DNA from 4 places in the Klebsiella electrica genome. Region 2 is predicted to be linked to each of the others. Evidence: riboswitches for the same ligand, from Rfam matches in the RefSeq annotation. Region 2 holds a riboswitch; each other region holds the start of a gene.

Region 1 (7,139 bases), 970 kb from region 2:
CCAGGAGACCTAACGCCTGCCAGAAACCAATGCTCTTGACGCCAAGAATGGCCGGCAGCAGCGCATTCCACAGCGACATCACCAGCAGCCCAAGAATTGCGATCAGTACCACGCCGATAATCAGCGGCTTAGCCATGCGATGATGACCGAAGCGGCGATCGCGCTCATATCCGTGCATTCCAAAACCTCTCATCAGTATGACCTCATTAACGTAGTGAAAAGTAACCTTGTGCTGAGGTAGACGAATGAGCTGCGGAAATATTGCTAAAAAAATAAAAAAGATGTTCGGCAGACCAGTCTTGCTCCCGATTTTTAATATTTTTCGACCAGATACAGCTTCACTTGATTGCGCCCTTCTTTCTTCGCCGCATACAGCGCTTTATCGACGCGATTAAACAGCTGATTGATCTCTTCCCCCTCTTGATGTTCAGCGACGCCAATGCTGACCGTCACCGTACCGGTATACTCAGGGGTATGGTAACAGCTGACCGCGTGGCGAATCGCTTCCGCCATCGCCAGCGCCGGCGCGATTGACGCTCCGGGGAGAAATAATAAAAACTCCTCTCCGCCCCAGCGATAGATTTTGTCCTCAATTTTGGCGGTGGACTCAAGTATTCGGGAAATCGCCTGCAGCACCTCATCGCCTTTTTGATGTCCGTAGTTATCATTAATCGCTTTAAAATTATCGACATCAACCAGCAGCAGACAAAAACCTTCAGCGTGAGATAACGAGGAATCCACAATGCGATAAAACTCACGTCGATTGAGTAATCCGGTTAAAGGATCGTGAGTGGCCGCAAATTCAAGTTCTGCCTTCAGATGCACCTCTTCCGTAACGTCATGAATAATACACAGCATCAACCGGGTATGATTCAGCACCACCGGCCCGGCATAAGTCTGAACATAGCGGATAGAGCCATCGGACAGAATATGGGTAAAGTTAAGCGGCTTGTGGCCACCGGGCAAGCTTGCCACGCCGTGCATAACGGGAAGCACGTCCTTTCCCAGGATATTGATTTGCCAGGTATGGCGGGTGCGCATCTCATCGGCGGTGTAGTTATAAAACCGCAGCGCGGCGATATTGGCATCAACAATTCGGCCGTCCTGTTCAGGGTCGATAAGCAGCATCGGGGCGGAACTGGTCATAAAAAATCGCGCGAAGAAACGATTACTGCGCCGTTTGTAATGATGTGCGGGGTGCGCCTTAACCGCGTCATTTTGCTGCAGGATTTTGACGGCTTCGAAAAGAATTAAAGTGTCATATTCTGCTGATTTAATCAGGGTGGTTTTACAATAAACCGGACGCGGACCCTCCGTCGTTTGAATGGTCCATACTTCGAATACTTCAGCAATGTTTTTGAAGTAGTACAGATAATTCTGCAGGCTGCGCTCTGGACAGGTGGAGAGCGGGCCTTTGCGCATGTCATCCAGCGACATCTCTCCGCTAAGAGTTCTGGAGGCCTGATTACAATAGACGACGGCTTCTTTGAAAGGATGAACCACCCAGACAGGCGTAGTGAGTAAATCAAAAATCATTAACTCTTTTAATAACATGCAGCCCTCCAGCAAGCAGGCATCACGTCCCTGAACGACGCGCTTATCGTCAATATAGTCCAACGGCGTAAGCTAATGAAATGATGTCGAAAGTTCAGAACCGAGATGCAGACGCCGGAAGTATAGTTCCTTTTTGCTTACGGGAAGGATATCGGGAAAGCAAAACGGCGCTGTCGATGACAGAAGCCGGGCCCGGCATGGTGCCCGCCGTTGCTGAGTGATTTGCCGATAGGCTTAATTTCGCACAAACAGCCAGCTAAAAACGCATCGAAAGCCAGCCGCCGTTGAGCATTTAAGCACCATAAAACGTGACAGTGTCACATAAACCGGCGCAAAATCACCCGCGGCCGGGATTGTAATCAAAAAGTGAATGCCGTATAACATGGCGCAACCGAGGGGTGTCCCGTGAGGGCTGAGATGGCGTAAGCCGAACCCTTTGAACCTGATCTGGGTCATGCCAGCGAAGGGACGGGTCGGCAATTTTGCCAGTTTACCGCCATTGCCTGTTCATACTTCCGCACACCCGGATCTCCCCGCTATCAGGAGGTCCTGTGATTCTGCCGATCTTTACCCAGGGTATTTATGGTCGTCTGCGCCAGCAGGCGGGATGCGACTGGGAACAGTACGTCGCCCATCCCTTTCTCCGCCAGCTTGCCGAGGGAACCCTGCCCGAACGCGCTTTCCGACGCTATCTGACGCAGGACTACCTGTTCCTGATCCACTTTGCCCGGTGCTATGCCCTGTTGGTCAGCAAACTGCGCACGCTCCCGGAGATGCGCGCCGCGGCCGCCTCAATGAACGCGATCCTTGGCGAACTGCCGCTGCACGTCGGCTATTGCGCGAGCTGGGGGCTGGATGAAGCCACAATGGCCGCCGAAAGCGAAGCGCCGGAAACGGTGAACTACACCCGCTACGTGCTGGATATCGGTCATGCCGGCGATGCGCTCGATCTGCTGGCGGCGCTGATGCCCTGCGTGGCTGGCTATGCGGAAATCGGCCTTGGATTGCTCCACGACCCGGCCACCCGACTCACCGACAACCCCTATGCTTCCTGGATCCGTAACTACGGCGATGCGGGCTATCTCGACGGCGTCACCGCGGCCATCGGCCTGCTGGAAAGCGTCTGGCAGCAGCGCGGCGGCGAGTCGCGCCTCGCAGAGCTGAGCGTCATCTTCACCACCGCCACCCGTCTGGAAGCCAACTTCTGGCAGATGGGGCTGAATGCCGCGGCGGTTGGCCGGTGATGGCTCCGACCATTGCCGTGCGGGAATTAAGCCTGCGCTTCGGCTCGCGGGTCATTTTTGACAAGCTGTCGTTCGATATTCCCGCTGGACAGTGGGTTTCGCTGCTGGGCGCCAGCGGCGCCGGAAAAACCAGTCTGCTGCGAATTATCGCCGGACTGGCCGCCCCCACCCACGGTCAGGTTCAGGCCAGCGACGGGCGGCCGCTGGGCCCTCGTCTGGCCTGGATGGGGCAAAAAGATCTGCTCTATCCGTGGCTGAGCGTGCGCGACAACGTTGCGCTTGGCGCCCGCCTGCGCGGGGAGCGCGTCGATCGCCAGCGGGTCGCAACCTTATTGGAGCAGGTGGGGCTCAGCCACTGCGCCAACGATCGTCCGGCCTCGCTCTCCGGCGGCATGCGTCAGCGGGCGGCGCTGGCGCGCACGCTGTATGAAGATCGGCCGATCGTGTTAATGGATGAGCCTTTTTCGGCGCTGGACACCCTTACCCGCACGCGTATCCAGACGCTGGCGGCGGAACTGCTGACTCAGCGTACCGTGGTGTTGATTACCCACGACCCGATGGAAGCCTGCCGGCTCAGCCATCGCCTGCTGGTGCTCGCGCCGCCGCCCGGCGGCATCGATGATTCCCATCACCTGGCGGGGATACCGCCGCGGGCGCCTGACGATCCGGCGCTGTTGCTGGGCCAGGCAGAGCTGCTGCAACAGTTGATGAGGGCCAACAGATGAGAGGGAAACTCTGTCGCGGCGGCGTGGTGTTCTGCGGCCTGCTGGTGTTCTGGTGGCTGCTCAGTCGCAGCGGCATCCCGGCGTTCCTGCTGCCGTCTCCATCGGCGGTGGCTGTCGCCCTGTGGGACAACCGCAGCTGGCTGGGCTGGCACGCGCTGGTTACCTTGAGCGAGATCCTCAGTGGTCTGGCGCTCGGGGTGCTGCTCGGGGTGGTATTGGCCCTGTGCATGATGATATCGCCGCGCTTACAGCGCTGGCTGATGCCGCTGGTGCTGACCAGTCAGGCGATTCCGGTCTTCGCCCTCGCCCCGCTGCTGGTGCTGTGGTTTGGCTTCGGGATGAGCGCCAAAGTGATGATGGCGGTTCTGGTGATTTTCTTCCCCGTGACGTCGGCATTTTTTGACGGTCTGCGGCGGGTTAATCACGACTACCTCGATCTGGCTCGAACAATGGGCGCCTCCTCAGGGGCGCAGCTCCGCCATGTCCGCCTGATGGCCGCCCTGCCGGCGCTGGGCTCCGGTCTGCGCATGGCCGCTGCCGTCGCGCCAATCGGCGCGATCATCGGCGAATGGGTCGGGTCCGCCGAAGGACTGGGCTATGTGATGCTCAATGCCAATGCGCGCATGCAAACCGATGTCTGCTTTGCGGCGTTGTTTATTTTAGTGCTGCTGACCATTGTGCTATGGCTGGCAGTGGATGCTCTGTTACACCGGCTGATCAACTGGACGCCGGAATAAGGAATAATCATGCGTAAACCCGTTTTCACCGCTGTCGCATTAACCGCGTTTATCAGCGGACAGGCGATGGCCAACGAAAAGCTGACCCTGGTGCTGGACTGGTACATTAACCCGGACCACGCGCCGATTATGGTGGCGGAACAGATTGGTGCCTTTAAAGCGCAAGGGCTGGACGTTAAGATAGTACCGCCGTCTGACCCGGCCCTGCCGCCGCGTCTGGTGGCCGCCGGCCAGGCGGATCTGGCTATCACCTATCAGCCGCAGGTGCACTTTTTTGCTGATGAGGGGCTACCGCTGGTGCGGGTCGGTACATTGATTAACTCGCCGTTGAACACGGTGATCGCCCTGGATAAACGCATCAAAACCCCCGCCGACCTAAAAGGGAAAAAAGTCGGCTACTCGGTCAGCGGTATCGAGCAGGCTACGCTGGCGACGATGGCGCAACATGCCCATATCGATCCGCAAAGCATCAAGCTGATTAACGTCAATTTCCAGCTGACCAGCGCCCTGCTGGCCGGTCAGGTTGATGCGGTGATTGGCGGCTATCGTAATATTGAAGCGCTGGAGCTTAAACTGCAGGGTAAAGACCCGCAGGTGATGAACGTCGAAGATTTCGGCGTGCCGGCCTACGATGAGCTGGTGATTGTCGCGCGGCGCGATGAAATTCATGCGGCCAAAATCAAAAAATTCCTCGCCGCGCTGCAGGAAGGTGTCGCCTATCTGCGCGCACATCCGCAGGAAACCTGGCAGGCGTTTGCCGCCGCCCATCCGGAGCTGAATAGCGAACTGAACAAGCAGGCCTGGCAGCAGACGGCCCCCCTGTTTGCCGCCAGGCCTGCGGCGCTGGATAAGGCCCGCTACGAGGCTTATGAACAGTTTTTATATAACAACAAGTTGGTTAAAAAAATCACACCTTTAACGCAATATGCGGTCGAACTGGATTGAGTAACCTTACTGCTGACGGAAGAATTTCCGTCAGCTCATTTAGCGAAGCGGTAATAAACCCCGGCGCTTTCCCTCACTAAGAATTACACTTTTAATGGTTTTATAACACTTTGTATAATCCATTAAAATCAATGCATTAGCATTGATTTTTGCGGTGTAAAAATAACGTAAAAATACCTCAATAAATAAAACATTGAATGACGATTTAAAAAGCCATATATTGTGCGCGCTTTATGAATGGCGATTCATTTTCTTAAACCAATTATTCAACCAGAGTTCAACCGTAACGCTGGTTGTGGGAGTGATATGATGACGGATAAAGTCCGTATTGATACTTTAAGTGCAGATTTATTGGACGCTAACAACGAAACCTTTTTGGCCCGTCAGGCTGAATTCGAATCGAACGTCAGGAGTTACCCGCGCAAGCTGCCGCTGGCTATCACAAAAGCGGAAGGCGTGTGGTTAACCGATGCGGATAACAAACAGTATCTGGATTGCCTTGCCGGTGCTGGTACCCTCGCTCTTGGCCATAACCACCCTGATGTGCTGCAAAGCATCCAAAGTGTCATTACCAGCGGCTTGCCGTTACATACGCTCGATCTGACTACCCCGTTAAAAGATCGCTTCTCCGAATACCTGCTCTCCCTGTTACCGGGTGAAGGTAAAGAATACTGCCTGCAGTTCACCGGCCCGTCCGGCGCTGACGCCGTGGAAGCGGCCCTGAAACTGGCGAAAAAATACACCGGCCGTTCTTCGGTCATCAGCTTCTCCGGCGGCTACCACGGGATGACCCACGGCGCGCTGTCGGTGACCGGCAACCTGTCGCCGAAAGAAGCGGTCAACGGCATGATGCCGGAAGTACAGTTTATGCCGTATCCGCATCAGTACCGCTGCCCGCTGGGTATCGGCGGCGAAGCGGGCGTGAAAGCGCTGACTTACTACTTCGAAAACCTGATCAACGATGTGGAAAGCGGCGTGCGTAAACCGGCGGCGGTGATTCTCGAAGCCGTTCAGGGCGAAGGCGGCGTGAACCCGGCTCCGGTCGAGTGGCTGCAGCGCATCCGCAAAGTGACTCAGGAACACGGCATTCTGCTGATCATCGACGAAGTTCAGGCTGGCTTTGCCCGTACCGGTAAACTGTTTGCCTTCGAACACGCCGGTATTGAGCCGGACATCATCGTGATGTCGAAAGCTGTAGGCGGCGGTCTGCCGCTGGCCGTACTGGGTATCAAAAAGCAGTTTGACGCCTGGGAACCGGGTCACCATACCGGTACCTTCCGCGGTAACCAGCTGGCAATGGCCACCGGGTTGACCACTCTGCGTCATCTGAAAGATAACGGCATTGCTGACAAAGTGGCCGCCCAGGGCGAGTGGCTGAAAGGCAAACTGGCCGACATGCAGAAACGCTTCCCGGTCATGGGTCACATTCGCGGTCTGGGTCTGATGATCGGTATCGAGATAGTCAACCCGAACGGCGAGCAGGATCATATGGGCTGCTACCCGGCTGACGGCGCGCTGTCCGCCCTGCTGCAGAAGAAATGTTTCGAAGCGGGCCTGATCCTCGAACGCGGCGGCCGTGGCGGCTGCGTCCTGCGCCTGCTGCCGTCGCTGCTGATCAGCAACGCCGAGCTGGAAATTTTCCTCGACAAATTTGAACAGGCCATGCTGGCCGCCGGTGTGCAACCGGTCTGAGTGGAGCGAGTGACCGCAATGTCCAAATTGAATCCGATTCTTGCTGGTTCGCCGCAAAGTATTGAGGCTTATCAGCAGGCGATCGCCCAGACCAGCCAGGCCGTCGCGCAATGGCTGCAGCAGCCTGAGATGTATCAGGGTAAGAGCGTCAGCGAACTGCGCGAGCGCATTACTCTTGAGTTCACCGAGCAGGGTCTGGGTAACCAGGCGGCGATTGAACGGGCTATCGAGTACTTCCTGAA
Region 2 (7,139 bases):
TTCTTCCCGCTCCTGCTCGCCTACTCGTTAACCTACATGCCGACTATCGCGCTGACCAACGGCATCGCCTTTTCTAACGTGGCGGACGTTGAGCGCGATTTCCCGCGGATCCGGGTAATGGGGACCATCGGCTGGATCGGCTCCGGCCTGGTGTGCGGATTTTTACCGCAGATGTTCGGTCTGAGCGACATTTCGCCCACCAACGTCCCGCTGCTGATTGCCGCCGGCAGCTCGGCGCTGCTCGGCGTCTTTGCCCTGTTCCTGCCGGACACACCGCCGAAAAGCCGTGGAAAACTGGACCTGAAAGTGATGCTGGGGCTGGATGCACTCATCCTGCTGCGCGACAAAAACTTCCTCGTCTTTTTCTTCTGCTCTTTCCTGTTTGCCATGCCCCTGGCCTTCTATTACATCTTCGCCAACGGCTACCTCACCGAAGCCGGCATGAAGCACGCCACCGGATGGATGACCCTCGGCCAGTTCTCTGAAATCTTCTTTATGCTGGCTCTGCCGTTCTTTACCAAACGCTTTGGTATTAAAAAGGTTCTGTTGCTTGGTCTGATTACCGCCGCGATTCGCTACGGCTTTTTTGTCTTCGGCGGCGCGGAGAACTATTTCACCTATACGCTGATGTTCCTCGGTATTCTGCTGCACGGCGTCAGCTACGATTTTTACTACGTTACCGCCTATATCTACGTCGATAAGAAAGCGCCGGTATCGATGCGCAATGCGGCCCAGGGGCTGATTACGCTCTGCTGCCAGGGCTTTGGCAGCCTGCTCGGCTACCGCCTCGGCGGCGTGATGATGGAAAAAATGTTCGCCTATTCGCAACCGGTCAACGGACTCACCTTCAACTGGGCGGGCATGTGGACATTCGGCGCGATCATGATTGCGATTATCGCCGTGCTGTTCATGGTGTTTTTCCGCGAATCGGACAAAGAGATTACGACCATCGACGTCGATACAGAACATGCTGAGCTTAAACAAGGGGAAGTGAAATGAAAGCAGAACGTATTCTCGGTGCTCTTTACGGGCAGGCGTTAGGGGATGCGATGGGTATGCCGTCGGAACTATGGCCACGAACACGGGTGAAAGCCCATTTTGGCTGGATCGACCGCTTCCTGCCAGGCCCGGCGGAGAATAACGCCGCCTGCTACTTTGCCGAGGCGGAGTTTACCGATGACACCTCGATGGCCCTGTGCCTCGCCGACGCCATCATGGAATGCGACGGGCAAATCGTCCCGGATGTCATCGGCCGACATATTCTGCGTTGGGCAGAAGGCTTTGATGCATTTAATAAAAACGTCTTAGGACCGACATCGAAAATTGCCCTCAACGCGATTCGCCACGGCAAACCGGTGAGCGAGCTGGACAATAACGGGGTGACCAACGGCGCAGCGATGCGCGCCTCGCCGCTGGGCTGCCTGCTGCCGGGCGACAATCTCGATGCATTTATCCGCGACGTGGCCGCGGCCTCCAGCCCGACGCATAAATCGGATTTAGCCATCGCCGGCGCGACGGTTATCGCCTGGGCTATCTCCCGCGCCATCGACGGCGTCGGCTGGCCAGCGATTGTGAACGCCCTGCCGGCCGTGGCGCGTCACGCGCAGGAAAGGAAGATCACCACCTTCAGCGCCTCGCTGGCGCTGCGTATTGAGCTGGCGCTCCGCACCGTACGCGAGGCCGAGAGTCCCGAGTCCGCCAGCGAGCGGCTTTATCAACTGATTGGCGCCGGCACCAGCACCATTGAATCCGTCCCGTGCGCGATAGCGATGGTTGAACTGGCCGGTACCGACCCTAACCGCTGCGCCATTCTCTGCGCCAACCTGGGCGGCGATACCGACACCATCGGGGCCATGGCGACGGCGATTTGCGGCGCGTTACACGGGATTTCCGCCATCGATCGCGCGTTTAAAGCGCAGCTGGATGAGGTCAACAAGCTGGACTTCACGCGCTACGCCGATGCCCTGATGCACTATCGCCAGCAGCGGGAGGCCAAATGAATGCCCGACAGTTAACGGCTAAACTGGCCGTGCTGAAAGCGCAGCGTCCGGTCACCGTCCTCGGCGCCGCGGTGATTGACGTGATTGCCGACGCCTATGCCCTGCCCTGGCGCGGGTGCGATATCGAACTGCAACAGCAGAGCGTCAATGTCGGCGGCTGCGCGCTGAACATCGCCGTGGCGTTAAAAAGGCTGGGGATCGACGCGCAAAATGCGCTACCGATTGGCCAGGGCGTGTGGGCGGAAATTATCCGCCAGCGCCTCGCCAAAGAGGGATTAACCAGCGTCATCAGCCAGGCAGATGGCGACAACGGCTGGTGCCTGGCGCTGGTTGAGCCGGACGGCGAGCGCACCTTTATGTCCTTCAGCGGCGTGGAAAATCAGTGGTGCGATGCGTGGCTCGACCGGTTGCATTCCCCCTCCGGCGGCCTGGTCTATCTTTCCGGCTATCAGCTGGCATCCGCCAGCGGCGAACGGCTGGTCTGCTGGCTGGAGCGGCAGCCGCAGGTAAGCGCCTTTATCGACTTTGGTCCGCGGATTGCCGATATTCCCGGCACGCTGATGGCACGCCTGATGGCCCTGAAGCCGCTGGTGTCCGTCAATCGCCAGGAGGCCGCCATCGCGGCCGAAGCGCACGGATTCTCGCCCGAGGTCAGCGCATTTGGCGCCGCCTGGCTGAACAAATATGCCGCCCCACTGATCGTGCGTCTGGATAAAGAAGGCGCCTGCTATTTCAGCCCGCAGGAGAGCGGCCTCGCCGCCCCTTTTCCGACCGAGGTCGTCGATACGATCGGCGCCGGGGACAGTCATGCCGGCGGTACGCTTGCCGGGCTGGCCGCTGGCTGGAGCCTGGGGGAAGCGGTTACGCTGGGTAATGCCGTCGCCGCCTGGGTCGTGGGTCATCGCGGCGGCGATTGCGCCCCGCACCGCGAAGCGCTACTCCTCGCACACAAAAACGTATAGGTCGCTGCGGCAATAGCTGATGCTGTATTCGATGGGCTGCTGGTACTGATCGAGGGCAACCTGCTTGATAACCAGCACCGGGATGGCGCTGTCCATCTTAATATGCGACTGAAATTCGGCGTCTGGCATCCGGGCGCTAACGCGCGAGCGGGTGCGCTGCGGCAGAATCTGCTGGCTGCGAAAGTAGTCATACAGCGAGACGCTGATCGCATCGACGTCATGGATCAGATGCGCAGGCACCCAGGACTCTTCGAGCGAGACCGCGTCCTCGTCAACATAGCGAATGCGTTTGAGCATAAACACATCGCTGCCCGCGGCGATTGCCAGCTGCTGGGCAACCTCTTCCGGACATTTGACCACGCGTTTGTTCACCCACAGCGTATCCGGCTTCTTACCGCGTAACACCACCTGCTGAGTAAATCCGCGCGCTTCTTTCAGCGAATATTCAAAGATATTATTGATTTGTGTCCCGTAACCCCGCGAGCGGGTCACCACGCCCTCGTCTTCCAGCAACTGGAGCGCTTTGCGTACGGTGATGCGCGATACGCCGGTCAGCTGGCTGAGATCGCGTTCACCGGGAAGAATATTGCCATTTTCCAGCCAGCCGCTGCGCACGGCATCCTTGATCGTGTCGGCAAACTTCAGATAGAGCGGCGCGTTATCCGACGCCGCAATCCGTTCAACAAGCTGGCTAATTAACCGGGTATGCGCCTGTTCCATTTATCTTTTCCTGGCAGAATCCTCACGCCAGTATATCAGGCTTACCACCACGCGTGGAAATGGTGAACCGGCCCGATACCGTGGCCCACCTCCAGCGAATCCGCCTGCGCCAGCGCCGCAGAGAGCCAGCCTTTGGCCTCGGCCACCGTCTCTCCCCAGTCGCGATAGCGTGGGCGCAGCGCCGCCAGCGCCGCGGAGAGCGTACAGCCGGTTCCGTGGGTATTTTTAGTCTGGACGCGCGGCGCGGTGAAGCGCTGCTCGCCATCGCGGGTAAACAGCCAGTCCGGGCTTTCCGCGTTGTCGAGATGACCGCCTTTCATCAGCACCGCGCCACAGCCCATCGCCAGCAGCGCCCGCCCCTGCTCCAGCATCTCTTTTTCATTCTGCGCGTGTGGCGCATCCAGCAGCGCCGCCGCCTCCGGCAGATTCGGCGTGATCAGCGAAACCTGCGGCAGCAGGCGAGTGCGTAACGTCGCCACCGCCGAAGCCGGGAGCAGCGGATCGCCGCTTTTCGCCAGCATCACCGTATCCAGGACAACGTTGTTAATCCGATAGCGCGCTAAACGCTCCGCTACGGCTTCGACGATATCCGTTTCCGCCAGCATGCCAATTTTCGTGGTATCGATGCGGACGTCGCTGAATACCGAATCCAGCTGCGCGGCAACAAAATCCGGGTCGATGCGATAGACCGACTGCACGCCGCGGGTGTTTTGCGCCACCAGCGCGGTGATCACCGAACAGCCGTAGGCCCCGAGGGCAGAGAAGGTTTTCAGGTCGGCCTGGATCCCCGCGCCGCCGCTGGGATCGGTACCGGCGATGCTCAGCGCATTAATGCGTTTCATCCGTTGTTCTCCCCGTACAGCGCGTCGAGAAACGCCGGGATAAAGCTGCCCGGTCCTCTGCCGTGCGCCGCCGCGCCGCCCGCCTGTTTCATCAGGCCGCAGGCGGCGGCGACGTTTTCGAGACGATCGCCTGGCATGGCGGTACTGGCCGCCACCACCGCCGAAAGCGCGCAGCCGGTCCCCACGACACGGGTCATTAACCGATCGCCGCCGGTAACCGCACGTGTTCTCTGGCCGTCGGTGATGTAATCCACTTCACCGGTCACCGCGACGATGGTATTGATCTGCCGCGCCAGTGCCTGCGCGGCGGGCAGTGCCGCCGCCGCGGTATCGGTGGTATCGACCCCGCGCCCGCCACCGCTCATTCCGGCCAGCGCCATAATCTCGGACGCATTGCCGCGAATGGCGGCCGGTTGCAGGCTCAGCAATTCATGACAAAACGCGCTGCGCAAAGTTAACGCCCCGACCGCCACCGGATCCAGCGCCCACGGCTTGCCTGCGCTTTGCGCACTGAGCGCCGCAGCGCGCATTGCCTGCGCACGATCGACGGTTAAGGTTCCGACGTTAATCAGCAGCGCATCCGCTATCGCCGCAAACTGGCTCGCCTCCTGTGGATCAATCACCATTGCGGGCGAGGCGCCGACCGCCAGCAGGACGTTGGCAGTAAAGGTCTGTACCACATCGTTAGTCATGCAGTGAACAAGGGGGGAATGATGGCGAAAGAGATGTTGCAGATGCGCAATATGCGCGGAATTGAGAGGCTCAGCTTGCATCGTTAGCTCCAGCCAGGCGATGAAGAAGCAACGACCCTTTGGTCTCTGACTTCCCTACGCTGGCATTATCCAGATCAGGTGGTACGGGTATTTCTCAGCCTTCACGAAGAAGGGCACCCCGAGTCATTTAAATCAAAATCAAATACTTGCGATTAACGTCGCGTTAATCCCTGCTGAGGATAATGCCAGCGGGAAGTCCAACAAACAAGCGTTAAAACCTGCATGTGTCCCGGATGGTGTCCCAGGCGCTTCTTTAAACCGGGATCATCAATATCCTCCGCTATCGCCGGAGGTTTATCAGATGCGCCTGCCCGCTGAGTGAGAAGCCAATACCACTATGCCGGAAAAGGAACCCATTGCTCAGAGCAGTCAATCGGTGAGTAATGCGCGGCTACAGGGTTAATGGTTGCTGGTGGCGAGGGCTGTATACCGTTTGCGCCAGATGTTAAGCGGGCAAATTCTGTTACCCATTGGGTGCCGGGGCTGAATGTTACGCCATCCATCCGGACCATAAGAGGATGTGAAGCGTCATACCCCCGCAGAATGACCGTGGCAGGCCGGTCGCCGCTGGCATTGACATCCCGCAGTATAATATTCCGGTATTCCGGGAGAGATGTACCGGAAGCTGTCGGCGAATAGTGGGTATCAAACGAAACGGGCCAGCGCGTGTTGCGCATACAGATGTGCGAATACAGAATATCGCTGACCAACCCTCCACGACTGGCATCACTTTTAATACGTAATCCTGATGTGGTCCCGTCAAGCGTAAGGTTACGTACCAGTACGTCGCTGACGCCCGCGTTCACCTCACTTCCGATAGACATGCCGTGCCCTGAATAGAAGTGATTGTTCGTGATGGACAGGTGTCGTGAAGGCCCGCTTCCGGCTTTGATGGCAATATTGTCATCACCGGTACGAATGAAACTGTGAGTAATGGTGACATCCTGCGAGGCGCCGGGGTCTATTCCGTCCGTATTTCTTGCCGTCGCAGGCGTATCAATAATAACGCCCCACAGAGTTGCCCCCTGGACATGGTTGAGAACGATATGAAAGTTTGGAGCATGACGCAGGCGCACGCCATAAATGACAATATCATGCGCATCATCTATCTGAATTAACCTCGGGGCGTTCTGCCTGCCGCCGGTAACAGATTGGGCACGGCGCGCCATTTCCCACCATGTTTCATTCTGACCGACTATTCGTTCACCTCCCTGCCCGTCAATCGTCCCTTCCCCTTCAATCCCGCCGCCGACGCTGTTGACCATAGAAATAAAAGCCCTGCAGCCGCCCCCTTTCTGGTCGATGGTTCCACAATGTCCCTGTCCTGTGTCATAGCGTCGGGGGTCATTATCTGCGAGCAACACACTCCCTGCATCAAGTCGCAGAAATACGCCAGAGGGTATTTGTAACGGACCACTTTTGAACGTATTGCCCTGCGGACCAGAGGTCAGGCGTACGGCCTGACCTGCGGGACATTGGTTCAGAGCCTGCTGCAGACGGTGCTGTACGCTGGTGCTGCTCTGATGCGCTTCCGGTGAGAGGGTCGTACAAACAGGTTGCGACAGCTGTGGTGGTCGAACAACGCGGCGGTCGCCGGAAGCCTGCGCGCTAGTAGCGAAAAGTAATATTATTCCGCTCAAGGAAACGACGACGGACTGACATATTCTGATACGTTTAATCATCGTATGATCGCCTTAGGGTAAATATCCAGAATGGATGCAGGTCTGTTTTCATTGCGTAGTTTATATGACTTTCACCCGGATTGGATCCGCCGCGGGTAACAGAACCTCAGCGTCATTTAAGGCGACGGCAGAGTGAGGGCCCCATCAGCGCTATACGTTA
Region 3 (7,139 bases), 1.9 Mb from region 2:
CGCCGCTGTCATATTCCGCCATAAATGCGGTCATCAGCGACTGCGGGAACGGCCACGGCTGGGAGGTCACATAGCGCAGATTTTTCACCTTCAGACCGCACTCTTCCATGACCTCGCGGGCAACCGCCTCCTCAAGGGTCTCTCCCACTTCGACAAACCCGGCCAGCACCGTATGTATGCCATTACGATGGCGGGTATGCTGCGCCAGCAAGATAGAATCGTCCCGGCGAATCGCCACGATCATGCAGGGCGCGATTTGCGGGTAATAACGTTCGCGGCAGTGGCTGCAGAGCATCGCCCATTCGGTTTTGCTCGGATGCATTGGATGCCCGCAGTAACCGCAGAATTTATGCGAGCGGTAAAATTCGGCGAGCTGAATCCCGCGCCCCGCCAGCTGAAACAGCCCCGGTTCCTGATCCAATAACTGCCGCAACGATCCCATATCATGCCGACGATCCTGGCACACCATCCACACCGCGTCGCCTTGCCATTCGCCAATATGCAGCGCGTGCTGGCCGACAAGATTGAAATTTACCGCTTCGCCATGTGGTAATTCCCCGTCGGGTAACCATAATTTCTGTTCGTGACTGACTATCCACCAGCCGCTATCTAATTTTTCAATAATACGATCCATATCTATTGCACTACCTTCGTTTTACTGGCAATTTTAACATTATATTTACATTCTGGTGAGCAACGTTATTTTCTTAATCTTGCGGAGTCAACCATGTTAAACCAGCTGGAAAACCTGACGGAACGTGTTGGAGGCAGTAATGAACTGGTCGATCGCTGGCTGCATGTACGTAAGCATTTGCTCGTCGCTTACTACAAGCTGGTTGGCCTGAAACCGGGAAAAGAATCCTTTATGCGGCTTAACGAAAAGGCGCTGGATAACTTTTGCCAAAGCCTGGTGGATTATCTCTCCTCCGGCCATTTTAGTATTTATGAACGCATTCTTGGCGAAATGGAAGGTGATACGCCACTTTTGGCGGTTACCAGGCTCTATCCGCAGCTGGAAGCCAATACCCAGCAAATTATGGATGACTACGACTCCTGCCTCGAAAACGCCATCGATCACGATAATTATCTTGAGTTCCAGCAGGCGCTGTCCGACATCGGCGAAGCGCTGGAAGCCCGCTTTGCGCTGGAAGATAAGCTGATCGCCCTCGCCATTTCGTACAACCTGAAAGATAACGTCAGCGACAATATCGCGCCGACGGCTTGAGTTGTGAACCGTTAACGAGTAATTTACAGACATTCTCCCTCTACGGAGGGAGTGTTATCTTGTCGGAGTGCCTATTTTCCACACTGGAAAAGGCTGAGACCGTTAATTCGGGATCCGCGGAACCTGATCAGGCTAATACCTGCGAAGGGAACAAGAGTAAACTGCAAAGAGCGGCCGTCCCTCAGGGACCAAACGCATCTGTTACTCCATCCGTCGTCTGACAAGCCATCTCCTTTTCATCTGGAATGAGCTATGTCTACAGAAAAACTGACCCGCCGACAGCAGCGCGAACGCGCACAACACTTTATTGATACTCTGGAAGGCACCGCCTTTCCCCGCTCACGACGCATCTATGTTCAGGGCGCACAGGATAGTATTCGCGTGCCGATGCGCGAAATCCAGCTCAGCCCCACGCTTACTGGCGGCGACAAAAGCAACCCACAGTATGAAGAGAACGAAGCCATACCGGTGTATGACACCTCCGGCCCCTACGGCGATCCTGATATAGCCATCGACGTCCGGCAGGGACTGGCGAAGCTGCGCCAGCCGTGGATTGATGCCCGTCACGATTGCGAGCCGTTACATGAACGCAGCTCCCTCTACACCCAAGCGCGCCTGGCCGATGAGGAGCTCGATGCGCTGCGCTTTAGCGGCTCGCTGACGCCAAAACGCGCAAAATCAGGTAAATGCGTCACGCAGCTCCACTACGCGCGCCAGGGCATCGTCACGCCGGAGATGGCGTTCATCGCCATCCGCGAAAATATGGGCCGCGAGCGCATTCGCAGCAAAGTGTTGCGCCACCAGCACCCTGGCGAAGGTTTTGGCGCCCGCCTGCCGGAGAATATCTCCGCCGAGTTCGTCCGCGATGAAGTGGCTGCCGGGCGCGCCATTATTCCCGCCAATATCAACCATCCTGAGTCGGAACCGATGATTATCGGCCGTAATTTTCTGGTGAAGGTCAACGCCAACATCGGTAACTCGGCGGTGACCTCCTCCATCGAAGAGGAGGTGGAAAAACTGGTGTGGTCAACGCGCTGGGGCGCTGACACGGTGATGGATTTGTCCACCGGGCGCTATATTCACGAAACCCGCGAGTGGATCCTGCGCAACAGCCCGGTCCCTATCGGTACCGTCCCCATTTACCAGGCGCTGGAGAAGGTGAACGGTATCGCCGAAAACCTCACCTGGGAAGCCTTCCGCGATACTCTGCTGGAACAGGCAGAACAAGGCGTTGACTACTTCACCATCCATGCCGGCGTCCTGCTGCGCTATGTGCCGATGACCGCCGGACGGCTGACCGGCATTGTCTCCCGCGGCGGTTCGATCATGGCGAAATGGTGCCTTTCCCATCATCAGGAGAACTTCCTGTACCAGCATTTCCGCGAAATCTGCGAAATCTGCGCCGCCTATGATGTCTCGCTCTCCTTAGGCGATGGCCTGCGCCCGGGTTCCATTCAGGATGCCAACGACGAAGCGCAGTTTGCCGAACTGCATACCCTGGGCGAACTCACCAAAATCGCCTGGGAATATGATGTGCAGGTGATGATTGAAGGACCGGGTCACGTGCCGATGCAGATGATCCGCCGCAACATGACCGAAGAGCTGGAGCACTGTCACGAAGCGCCGTTCTATACCCTCGGGCCGTTAACCACCGATATCGCTCCCGGCTATGACCACTTCACCTCCGGTATCGGTGCGGCGATGATCGGCTGGTTCGGCTGCGCCATGCTCTGCTACGTCACGCCAAAAGAGCATCTCGGCCTGCCCAATAAAGAGGACGTGAAGCAGGGATTGATCACCTACAAAATCGCCGCCCACGCCGCCGACCTCGCCAAAGGGCACCCTGGCGCGCAGATCCGCGATAACGCTATGTCCAAAGCGCGGTTTGAATTCCGCTGGGAAGACCAGTTTAACCTCGCGCTCGACCCGTTCACCGCCCGCGCTTATCACGATGAAACGCTGCCGCAGGAGTCGGGAAAAGTCGCCCACTTCTGCTCCATGTGCGGGCCTAAATTCTGTTCAATGAAAATCACCCAGGAAGTCCGCGATTATGCCGCCCGGCAGCATATTGAAGCCGGTATGGCCGACAAATCCCAGGATTTCCGCGCTCTTGGCGGTGAGATCTATTTACGTAAGGAGCAAGCCTGATGTACCAACCCGATTTTCCATCCGTCCCCTTCCGCTTAGGACTCTATCCGGTCGTCGATAGCGTGGAGTGGATTGAACGTTTGCTTACTGCGGGCGTGCGTACTATTCAGCTGCGCATCAAGGATAAACGCGACAGCGAAGTTGAAGACGATGTGATCGCCGCTATTGCCCTGGGACGCCAACACGACGCCCGACTGTTTATTAATGATTACTGGCGGTTGGCCATAAAACATCAGGCTTACGGCGTGCATTTAGGCCAGGAGGATCTGGAAACCACAGACCTCAGCGCAATCCGCAACGCCGGGCTGCGTCTTGGGGTCTCGACTCATGACGATATGGAGATCGACGTCGCGCTGGCCGCACGCCCCTCCTACATCGCCCTGGGCCACGTTTTTCCCACGCAAACCAAACAGATGCCTTCCGCCCCTCAGGGACTGGAACAGCTTGCCCGCCATATCCAGCGTTTGCAGGATTACCCGACGGTAGCGATCGGCGGCATCAGTCTGGCACGGACGCCGGCGGTACTGGAAACCGGCGTCGGCAGTATTGCGGTCGTCAGCGCGATTACTCAGGCGGCTGACTGGCGGCAGGCCACCGCGCAGCTGCTGACTCTCGCGGGAGTCGGCGATGAATGACAGCGATTTCATGCGCTATAGCCGCCAGCTGCTGCTGGAGGATATCGCCATCGAAGGCCAGCAAAAGCTGCTGGCCAGCCGGGTACTGATCGTCGGTCTTGGCGGGCTGGGCTCGCCTGCCGCGCTTTATCTGGCCGGTGCCGGTGTCGGCACGCTGGTGCTGGCCGATGACGACGACGTGCACGTCAGCAACCTCCAGCGGCAAATTCTGTTCACCAGCGATGATATCGCTCAGCCCAAAACCACGGCCGCCAGAGCAAGGCTGGCTCGTCTCAACCCGCAGATTGAACTGATTGCCCTGAAGCAGCGGTTAGGCGGAAAGGCCCTGCTGGATGAAGTGACGCAGGCCGATGTGGTACTGGATTGCACCGATAACATGGTGACCCGCCAGGCTATCAATGCCGCCTGCGTCGCGCTTAAGACCCCGCTGATCACCGCCAGCGCCGTCGGGCTGGGAGGCCAGCTGATGGTACTGACGCCGCCGTGGGAACAGGGCTGCTACCGCTGCCTGTGGCCGGATGCTAACGAGCCCGAACGCAACTGCCGTACGGCGGGCATTATCGGCCCGGTGGTGGGCATGATGGGTACCCTGCAGGCGCTGGAGGCGATCAAACTGCTCAGCGGCATGGCGACGCCGCGTAATACTCTGCGCCTGTTCGATGCCCGCACCAGCAGCTGGCGCGCGCTCGCATTACAGCGGGCTCAGGACTGTCCGGTATGTGGAGGGCAGCATGCAGGTATGGTTTAACGATGAACCGTTGCAGTGCGCCGACGCGACATCCGTCGCCACCCTGCTCACTCAACTGGAACAGCATCAACCGGGCGTCGCGCTGGCGCTCAATCAACACATCCTGCCGCGTGAGCGCTGGGAACACCATCTTCTGCAGGAAGGCGACCAAATCCTGCTTTTTCAGGTTATCGCCGGAGGCTGACATGTTACGTATTGCGGATAAAACGTTTGAATCACATCTTTTCACCGGTACCGGTAAATTCGCCGCCCCTGACGTCATGGTGGAGGCGATTCGCGCCTCCGGCAGTCAACTGGTGACGCTGGCGATGAAGCGCGTCGATCTCCGTCAGCATAATGACGCGATCCTCGCGCCGCTGCTGGCGGCTGGCGTGAGCCTGCTGCCTAATACCTCCGGGGCCAAAACGGCAGAAGAAGCCATATTTGCCGCCCGTCTGGCGCGGGAAGCGCTGGGCACCCACTGGCTGAAACTGGAAATCCACCCGGATGCGCGCTGGCTGCTCCCCGATCCGATTGAAACGCTGAAAGCGGCAGAAATTCTGGTACGGGAAGGCTTCGTGGTGTTGCCCTACTGCGGCGCCGATCCGGTGCTGTGCAAGCGTCTGGAAGAGGCGGGCTGCGCGGCGGTGATGCCGCTCGGCGCGCCGATAGGTTCCAATCAGGGGCTGGAAACCAAAGCGATGCTGGAGATTATTATCGAGCAGGCCACGGTGCCTGTAGTGGTTGATGCGGGTATTGGCGTGCCGAGCCACGCGGCGCAGGCGCTGGAAATGGGCGCTGACGCGGTACTGGTGAATACCGCCATCGCCGTTGCCGACGACCCGGTCACCATGGCCCGGGCTTTCCGTCTGGCGATTGATGCCGGATTGCTGGCGCGACAGGCCGGCCCGGGCGCGCGCAGCGCGCAGGCGCAGGCCACCAGCCCGTTGACCGGCTTTCTGGAGGCGCTGGTATGAATACCTTCACTGACCGCTGGCGGCAGCTGGACTGGGACGACATTCGCCTGCGTATCAACAGTAAAACCCCCGCCGACGTTGAACGCGCCCTGGCGGCAAAACAGCTCAGCCGTGACGATATGATGGCCCTGCTCTCTCCTGCCGCCGCAGGTTATCTGGAGCCTCTGGCGCAGCGTGCCCAGCGTCTGACCCGCCAGCGTTTTGGTAATACCGTCAGCTTTTATGTCCCGCTGTATCTCTCTAATCTGTGCGCCAACGATTGTACCTACTGCGGTTTCTCAATGAGTAACCGCATTAAGCGCAAGACCCTGGATGAGGCGGAAATTGCCCGTGAATGCGCGGCGATCCGCGAAATGGGCTTTGAGCATCTGCTGCTGGTGACCGGCGAGCATCAGGGCAAAGTTGGCATGGACTATTTTCGCCAGCATCTGCCCGCCATTCGTCGCCAGTTCGCCTCGCTGCATATGGAGGTCCAGCCGCTGGCGATGGAGGAGTATGCCGAGCTGAAAACGCTCGGACTGGACGGCGTGATGGTCTATCAGGAGACCTATCATGAAAGCATGTATGCGAAACATCATCTGAAAGGCAAAAAGCAGGACTTCTTCTGGCGGCTGGATACGCCGGACAGGCTTGGACAGGCGGGGATTGATAAGATTGGCCTTGGCGCATTAATTGGCCTCTCCGACAGCTGGCGCGTGGATTGCTTTATGGTGGCGGAACATCTGCTGTGGCTCCAGCAACGCTACTGGCGCAGCCGCTACTCCATCTCCTTTCCACGACTACGTCCTTGCGCCGGGGGGATCGAGCCCGCCTCATTAATGGATGAGCGGCAGCTGGTGCAGACCATTTGCGCCTTCCGCCTGCTGGCCCCGGAAGTTGAACTCTCGCTCTCCACCCGCGAATCCCCCTGGTTCCGCGATCGGGTTATCCCGCTGGCCATCAACAACGTCAGCGCCTTTTCGAAAACCCAGCCCGGCGGGTATGCCGATAATCATCCGGAGCTGGAGCAGTTCGCGCCTCACGATGATCGTCGCCCGGAAGAGGTCGCCAGCGCGCTGGTGGCCAGCGGACTACAGCCGGTATGGAAAGACTGGGATAGCTGGCTGGGACGCGCTTCCCAGTCTTGATGATGAAGAATGTCATTCCTTAAATGTTCTTCGTGGACGCTCGTAATAAGAGAAACGGAAGATGGTGGTCATATCGCCGTTTCTCTATTCTGCCCTTGTCAGCAGCGGATGCTGTCCAGGGCGAATGATCTCTCTTCCTCACTTTCGCCCTGCTCCATCCTCTTCGTTACGCAGGGCGTTTTATTCATATCGAATATAAATCAGCCCATATCACAACGTCAGCGTTATAATTACCGGAGTTTTTACTGATTCGCTCAGCAGGCATGCTGGCTAAACCTGCGTCTTCACCCACGGTTTAAC
Region 4 (7,139 bases), 2.5 Mb from region 2:
GGTGATATTCTGCTCTTTCCGCCGGGAGAAATTCATCACTATGGCCGCCATCCCGACGCCCGCGAATGGTATCACCAGTGGGTCTACTTCCGGCCGCGCGCGTACTGGCATGAATGGCTGAACTGGCCGACTATCTTCGCTCAGACCGGTTTTTTCCGTCCTGATGAGCCGTGGCAGGCGCGTTTTTGTGAGCTGTTTGGGCAGATCGTTGAAGCCGGCCAGGGAGCCGGACGTTATTCGGAGCTGCTGGCGATCAATTTGCTGGAACAACTGCTGCTGCGGCGCATGGAGGCGATCAATGAGTCGCTGCATCCGCCGCTGGATAATCGCGTGCGCGATGCCTGCCAGTACATCAGCGATCACCTGGCGGACAGCCATTTCGATATCGCCAGCGTCGCCCAGCATGTCTGCCTGTCGCCTTCGCGCCTGTCCCATCTGTTCCGTCAGCAGCTGGGCATCAGCGTGCTGGGGTGGCGGGAGGACCAGCGCATCAGCCAGGCGAAGCTGCTGCTCAGCACCACGCGTATGCCTATCGCCACGGTAGGGCGCAACGTCGGGTTCGAAGACCAGCTCTACTTTTCGCGGGTATTTAAGAAATGCACCGGGGCCAGTCCCAGTGAATTTCGTGCAGGGTGTGAATAAAACGTAAAGAAAACGAAATGTTGCGCCGGGAAATTGTCACAACCAGTAAACTAAACCCTAACTAATTCGAGTTGCAGGACAAGAGGCAAAGCCGAATTGAACAGCGCTTGCGCTGGCCCCGAAGGGGTGAGGCCATAGGCCGAATCACGCGGCAACGCAGAGAATCCCAGGCGCTTACTCAAGTCAGTGACTGGGGTGAGCGAGTGCAGCCAATGCTCATGCAACTTGAAGTATGACGGGTCTATTCGGACAATTGATGGCTTGACGAAAGCGCGACGGCTCCGGAGAATCCGTGCTTCGTTTTGAAACCGGGCACATTATGCAAGCATTGCTGGAACATTTTATCACCCAGTCCACGGCCTATTCCCTGATAGCCGTGATGCTGGTCGCCTTCCTTGAATCGCTGGCGCTGGTGGGGCTGATATTGCCGGGAACGGTGATGATGGCCGGGCTGGGGGCGTTGATTGGCAGCGGAGACGTCAATTTCTGGCAGGCGTGGCTGGCGGGGATTATCGGCTGTTTACTCGGCGACTGGATCTCTTTCTGGCTCGGCTGGCGGTTTAAAAAACCGCTGCATCGCTGGTCTTTTTTGAAGAAAAACAAAGCCCTGCTGGATAAAACCGAGCATGCGCTGCATCAGCACAGCATGATCACGATTCTTATTGGCCGCTTTGTCGGTCCGACGCGGCCGCTGGTGCCGATGGTCGCCGGCATGCTCGACCTTCCGCTGGCGAAGTTTATTCTGCCCAATATTATCGGTTGCCTGCTGTGGCCGCCGCTGTACTTCTTACCCGGTATTCTGGCTGGCGCGGCGATTGATATCCCCACGGATGAGAATAGCGCCAGCTTTAAGTGGCTGCTGCTGGCCGCCGCGCTGCTGGTTTGGCTGGCCGGCTGGCTGTGCTGGCGCTTGTGGCGCAGCGCGAAAATGCGCGATCGCCTGACGCGACTCTTACCCCGCTCGCGTCTGCTGTGGCTGACGCCGGTGATGGTAGTGCTGGCTGGTGCAGCGCTAACGCTGGTGATTCGCCATCCGCTGATGCCCGTCTATCTCGATATTTTGCACAAGGTTATCGCGCGCTAATGCCTAACAGGTGAGAGGCGCTGCTGTTGCCGCTGAGCAACGTTTCGGTCGCGCCGTCCCAGGCTATCCGCCCGTCGGCCACCACCAGCGAGCGTGGGGCGATGCGGGCGGCATCTTCCACGCTATGTGACACCATCAGCAGCGTTAGATTTTGACGCTGACAGACATCGCTCACCAGCGTCAGCATCTCCTGGCGCAGCGCGGGGTCGAGTGCGGAAAACGGCTCGTCCAGCAGCAGGACCGGCTGTTCCCGGACCAGGCAGCGCGCCAGCGCCGCGCGTTGACGCTGGCCGCCGGAAAGCTCGCCCGGCAATCTGTCCAGCAGTGAATTGATCCCCATTTGCCCGGCAATCTCCTGCAGGCTGGCGACCTGCGCCGGGTTAAGCTTCAGCCCCGGATGCATCCCGAGACCGATGTTCTGGCGCACGGTAAGATGATGAAAGAGATTGTTTTCCTGAAACAGCATCGACACCGGTCGGCGGGCCGGCGGCGTCGTGGTATGCGGCTGGCCGTTAATCAGAATTGTGCCGCTTACCGGCGGTAGAAAGCCGGCGATCAGATTGAGCAGCGTGCTTTTGCCCGCGCCGCTTGGGCCGAGCACGGCGAGGCGTTCACCCTGCTGGACGGAGAGCGTGAAGCGCATCGGCAGATGCTGGTAAAGCCAGGTCACATCATTCAGTTTTAACATCACGTCCCGGAAGTTTCTCAATCACCGTAAAGAGTAAAAAGCACAGCAGCAGCAGCAGCAGGGCGGTGACGGCACCGTCCTGGCTACGATAAGAGCCAATTTGCTGGTACAGATAGAACGGCAGCGTGCGGAATTGTTCGTTACCGAACAGCGCCACGGCGCCAAAATCGCCGATGGACAGGACGCAGGCAAACGCCAGCGCCTGGGCCAGCGGACGCTTTAATGCGCGCAGCTCCACCACCCGCAGGCGGGTAAAACCGCTCATGCCCAAAGAGTGACAGAGCATAGCGTAGCGTACGGCAATATCGCGCATCGGGTTTTCCAGCACCTTCAGCGCATAGGGAATGGCCATCAGCGCATTGGTGAAGATCACGATACCGTCGGCGGAAGCCGGAAGTCCAATGCTGTTATTGAGCAGTAAAAAGAAGCCGGTCGCCAGCACGATTCCCGGCATCGCCAGGATCAGCATGCCGCTGAGCTCCAGCGTCTGACCCGCCAGCGGGCGGTTGCGAAGACGCAGTTCGCGGCTGCTCCACAGCAGCATCATGGTTAACATGACGCTGAGCAGACCGGCGGAAATCGCGATGCGTAACGAGGTGCCGAATGCCTGCCACAGCGCGGGCTGCGCCAGCACGCTGAGCAGGTTGTGATTCAGACCATCGGCGACGACCGCCAGCAGCGGGGGCAGCAGCAACAGCAGCATGAGAGCAATCAGCACGGTATCGGCCAGACGACTGTGCAGGCGATCGTCCGGATCGCGCCAGCCGTGAACCTGGGTGGTACCGATAGCGACGGCCTTGCTCAGGCGCTGGGCGAGAAGCACCAGCCCGAGACAGCAGACCATCTGGATCAGCGCCAGCATCGCCGCACGCGCCGGGTCATAATCAAAGTTCAGCGCCTGGTAGATAGCCAGCTCAATCGTGGTGGCCCGCGGGCCGCCGCCGAGCGACAGCACGGTCGCGAAGCTGGCGAAGCAGAGCATAAAGATCAGTGCCGCGACGGGGGGAATTTGCCGCCGTAGCCAGGGCCACTCCACCAGACGGAAAAAGGGGTAGCCGCGCATGCCCAACTGGGCGGCTATCTGGCGCTGCTCTCCGGGGATATTCTCCAGCGCCTGCAGCAGCATCCGGGTGGCCATCGGCATATTGAAAAAAACGTGCGCCAGCAGGATGCCTTGCAGGCCATACGGCGAGAAATCCCACTGCCAGCCGACGGCGTTAAACAGTGTCGCCAGCCAGCCCTGACGGCCATAGACGCTGAGAATGCCAAAGACCGCCACCAGTACCGGCAGAATCAGCGTCATGGCGCACAGGCGCAGCAGAAGCGTGCGCCCCGGGAAGCGGCGACGATACAGGGCGCGGGCGAGAAAAATCGCCGGTACGACGGAGAAGAGCGCGGAGAGAAACGCCTGCCAGAAAGAGAAACGGATAACGTGCCACAGATAGCTGTCGCTGAAAATCGAGCGCCACGCCGCCTCCGGCGCACTACCCCAGAGCGCCAGAAACGCGGCCAGTGCGACGGCGACCAGCAGCGCGGCGGCCGTCAGACCCGGCGCCAGCCAGCCGATATTTAGCGGCTGACGGCGCGTTGCCATGCATTAATCCAGTTCTGACGTTCTGCGGCGACCTGCTGCGGAGTATATTCCAGCGTGGTCTGCGGTTTCGGCAATGCGGCAAAACCCGCGGGTAGCGCAACCTGGGTGACCGGATACATCCAGTTGCCGGTCGGGATGGCATTCTGGAAGGCCGGAGACAGCATAAACGTGAGGAATTTCTCCGCCAGCTCCGGTTGTTTGCTGGCGGCGGTACGCGCGGCGACTTCTACCTGCAGATAGTGGCCTTCGGCGAAATTAGCGGCCGCGTACTGGTCTTTTTTCTCTTCAATGATGTGGTAGGCCGGCGAGGTGGTGTAGCTAAGAACCAGATCGCTTTCCCCTTTCAGGAACAGACCGTAGGCCTCGCTCCAGCCTTTGGTGACGGTGACGGTTTTCGCCGCCAGTTTTTGCCACGCTTCCGGCGACTTCTCGCCATACACTTTTTGCATCCACAGCAGCAGCCCCAGGCCCGGGGTACTGGTGCGGGGATCTTCGTAGATCACGCGCCATTTTTGAGTGCTTTCCACTAGTTCTTTCAGGCTTTTCGGCGGGTTTTTCAGCTTGTTTTTGTCGTAGACAAAGGCGAAATAGCCGTAATCAAACGGCACAAACGTGTCGTTATCCCAGCCGCCCGGTACCGTGACAGCGCTGGCCGGTACCTGGCTTTTAGCGAACAGTTTGCTCTGCGTAGCCGCTTCCAGCAGGTTGTTGTCCAGCCCGAGCACCACATCGGCTTTGCTATTCTTGCCTTCCATCCGCAGACGATTAAGCAACGAAACGCCATCTTCCAGCGCCACGAACTTCAGTTCACAGTTGCAGTCGGCTTCAAAGGCTTTTTTCACGACCGGTCCAGGGCCCCAGTCTGCCGCAAAGGAGTCATAGGTGTAGACGGTGAGTACAGGTTTAGCAAACGCGGGAACGGCGACCAGCGCCAACAGCGGGAGTAATTTTTTCAACACTTTGCACCTCATAACCAAGGGGGGGCAAAGGATTTTGAGTGGGCCTCAAATCCCTTCGCCGGCGTTATCCGGATCAGGTTCGACGGGTATTTTCTCAGCTTATACACTTCATCCTTCGCGCTGCCTCTGCGTTAGCATCGCGTGTCCACCCGCTTGCTGCTTTGATGCAACCCGAATGAGATGGTGTACGTATATCAGCACCCCGTTGAGAACGGCGTTAGTGTAATGATTTTGTGAACTGACGGAAAGCGCTTCAGCGCCTGCCGGACTGCTATCAGGGATCCGGCGGCGCAAACCACGCCGATTTGAAATCAAACCAGCCCAACGTATTCATTCTCACGCCACGCATACTGCGCTGCCCCTGGATAATCAGCCAGTGGTGGATCAGCGGCACGATAGTTTGATTGGCCAACAGCTGCTGGCTCCAGGTGGCCGGGTTTAGCTCGCCTGCGTGCCAGCGACGGGCATCCTGTTCCCAGTCGACGGGAATACAATGTCGTATCAGCGGGACTTCATACAACCAGGCAAACAGAGAAAAATCAATCGGTAGGGTAAAGTTAGCGCTGTTCAACCAGATATCGCTGACCACCTCGCCACGGTGCCACTCTTCGTACTCCAGCTCCTGAATCTGCAGTTTGACCTGATGCTCCGCCAGCAGCGTCGCCATGATCCCGCCCATCACGCGGTGTTCGACGTGATCCCGATAATAGGTGAGGGTGACGGACTCCAGCCCCGGGGGTTTTTCACAGGCATGACTGCGGGCGTGGTGCCAGCGGGGCAACAGACCATAGGCCGGGAACCAGTTGCCCTGGTACTGTTCACCGGCGTGATAAAGCAGATTGGCGGGCTGTAACAGATAGCTGAGCCACTGGCGAACCGCGAGGTTGCTGCCCAGAGGACTGCGGGCATCAAACAGCAGATAGTAGCACCCTTCCTCCAGCCGACTCTCAATCGCTTTCTCACTTTGCGTGGTTCCCTGTAGCGTCAGGCCGCCGTTGGGCTCTTCGCTAATCTCAGGCAGGACCCAGACGTTAACTTCATCAATTAACGCCCGGTAGCCGAAATAATCGTCAAAAGCGTGGATCTTCAGCTGATTTTGATTGTTGCGAACCACCGCGTAAGGCCCGGTACCTACCGGCATCGCGGAGAAATTCTCCATCGACTGCCATTCGCGCGGCAAGATGACAGCCGACACCTGACCGAGCAGCCACGGTAGCCAGCGATCGGGCTGCGTCAGATGAATATCCAGCGTCCAGGCGGTGGGGGAGACAATACGTTCAATGTGTGAGTACAGCGGCAGGGCGTTGCTGCGCTGCAACGAGGCAATCACATCCTCCATATCCAGCTCTCTGCCGTGGTGAAAATGAATACCGGGGCGGAGGAAAAAGCGCCAGTGGGTGGGGGAGAGCTGCTGCCAGTGGTGCGCAATATCGGCTTCCAGTTCCCCGTTTTCCTCATTTACCCGCGTTAAGGCGCTGAAAATTTGCCTGGCGATATGATTTTCCGAGCGGCGCAGCGCGCTGCCGGGGAGCAGGTTTTTCATCGGCCGGTAGTAGAGTACGCGCAGAATATGCCGCCCCTGGCGAAAGCTACGGCCCAGATGCGAGACCAGCATCTGACGAACGGCGGCTTTGTCGCCCACCAGCTGGACCAGTTGATCGATTCGATCCTGTTCCAGCAGATCCTCGGCCCGCTGCTGCTGCAGCGCCAGGCCGGTATACAGGAAAGCCAGCGTTGAGCGCTTGCCGCGCCCGGCTTCCGCTTCCCAGGTTAACCAGCCGCGCTCTTCCATCATATTCAGCAGCGTGCGCATGTGGCGGCGGGAACAGCAGAGCATCTCCGCCAGCTCGTTGAGGGTTGTCTCCTGCGATTTACCTTCGCAGCACTGCCATAAACGGATGAACTGTTGTTGCAGACGAGCAGAAGACATAAAAGGGGAACTCCTGATGAAAACTCAGCAATTTATTAATCCCTATATTAGGCCAATAATGCATTCCGATGAAGCAAGGAGGTGAATATGCTGAGGTCTACAGCGAAACAGTTCGACCAACGTGACTTTTCTGCGACGCAGGACGCGTCATGGCTGGCCCGCCTGATGACAGGGAGACAGCAGAAGATTCCTGGCGAACTGATGCACTGGGGAGTGACATCAGACCTCTGATCATTGACTTG

What was found. Region 2 has a riboswitch for thiamine pyrophosphate ahead of thiM (hydroxyethylthiazole kinase). Riboswitches for the same ligand answer to the same signal wherever they lie in the genome.
Region 1: another riboswitch for thiamine pyrophosphate. It lies ahead of Electrica_RS12590 (TenA family protein); the one in region 2 lies ahead of thiM (hydroxyethylthiazole kinase).
Region 3: another riboswitch for thiamine pyrophosphate. It lies ahead of thiC (phosphomethylpyrimidine synthase ThiC); the one in region 2 lies ahead of thiM (hydroxyethylthiazole kinase).
Region 4: another riboswitch for thiamine pyrophosphate. It lies ahead of thiB (thiamine ABC transporter substrate binding subunit); the one in region 2 lies ahead of thiM (hydroxyethylthiazole kinase).

The regions. Positions count from the first base shown of each region.
Region 1 covers NZ_CP041247.1:2,626,905-2,634,043, forward strand. The annotation lists gene Electrica_RS12580 (hypothetical protein) at 1-193, opposite strand, end outside; gene Electrica_RS12585 (sensor domain-containing diguanylate cyclase) at 313-1,554, opposite strand; TPP riboswitch at 1,939-2,040, shown strand; gene Electrica_RS12590 (TenA family protein) at 2,106-2,798, shown strand; gene Electrica_RS12595 (ABC transporter ATP-binding protein) at 2,795-3,523, shown strand; gene Electrica_RS12600 (ABC transporter permease) at 3,520-4,260, shown strand; gene Electrica_RS12605 (ABC transporter substrate-binding protein) at 4,270-5,205, shown strand; gene Electrica_RS12610 (diaminobutyrate--2-oxoglutarate transaminase) at 5,512-6,897, shown strand; gene Electrica_RS12615 (pyridoxal phosphate-dependent decarboxylase family protein) at 6,907-7,139, shown strand, end outside.
Region 2 covers NZ_CP041247.1:1,659,129-1,666,267, reverse strand. The annotation lists gene Electrica_RS07985 (nucleoside permease) at 1-999, shown strand, start outside; gene Electrica_RS07980 (ADP-ribosylglycohydrolase family protein) at 996-2,000, shown strand; gene Electrica_RS07975 (PfkB family carbohydrate kinase) at 1,997-2,962, shown strand; gene Electrica_RS07970 (GntR family transcriptional regulator) at 2,936-3,682, opposite strand; gene thiD (bifunctional hydroxymethylpyrimidine kinase/phosphomethylpyrimidine kinase) at 3,724-4,524, opposite strand; gene thiM (hydroxyethylthiazole kinase) at 4,521-5,297, opposite strand; TPP riboswitch at 5,332-5,428, opposite strand; gene Electrica_RS07955 (glycoside hydrolase family 28 protein) at 5,633-6,979, opposite strand.
Region 3 covers NZ_CP041247.1:5,003,552-5,010,690, forward strand. The annotation lists gene nudC (NAD(+) diphosphatase) at 1-634, opposite strand, end outside; gene rsd (sigma D regulator) at 728-1,225, shown strand; TPP riboswitch at 1,279-1,392, shown strand; gene thiC (phosphomethylpyrimidine synthase ThiC) at 1,478-3,373, shown strand; gene thiE (thiamine phosphate synthase) at 3,373-4,008, shown strand; gene Electrica_RS23940 (HesA/MoeB/ThiF family protein) at 4,001-4,756, shown strand; gene thiS (sulfur carrier protein ThiS) at 4,740-4,940, shown strand; gene thiG (thiazole synthase) at 4,942-5,712, shown strand; gene thiH (2-iminoacetate synthase ThiH) at 5,709-6,839, shown strand.
Region 4 covers NZ_CP041247.1:4,435,791-4,442,929, reverse strand. The annotation lists gene araC (arabinose operon transcriptional regulator AraC) at 1-642, shown strand, start outside; gene Electrica_RS21215 (DedA family protein) at 962-1,726, shown strand; gene thiQ (thiamine ABC transporter ATP-binding protein ThiQ) at 1,713-2,414, opposite strand; gene thiP (thiamine/thiamine pyrophosphate ABC transporter permease ThiP) at 2,398-4,008, opposite strand; gene thiB (thiamine ABC transporter substrate binding subunit) at 3,984-4,967, opposite strand; TPP riboswitch at 5,000-5,182, opposite strand; gene sgrR (HTH-type transcriptional regulator SgrR) at 5,242-6,897, opposite strand; partial or broken gene Electrica_RS21190 (glucose uptake inhibitor SgrT) at 6,985-7,135, shown strand.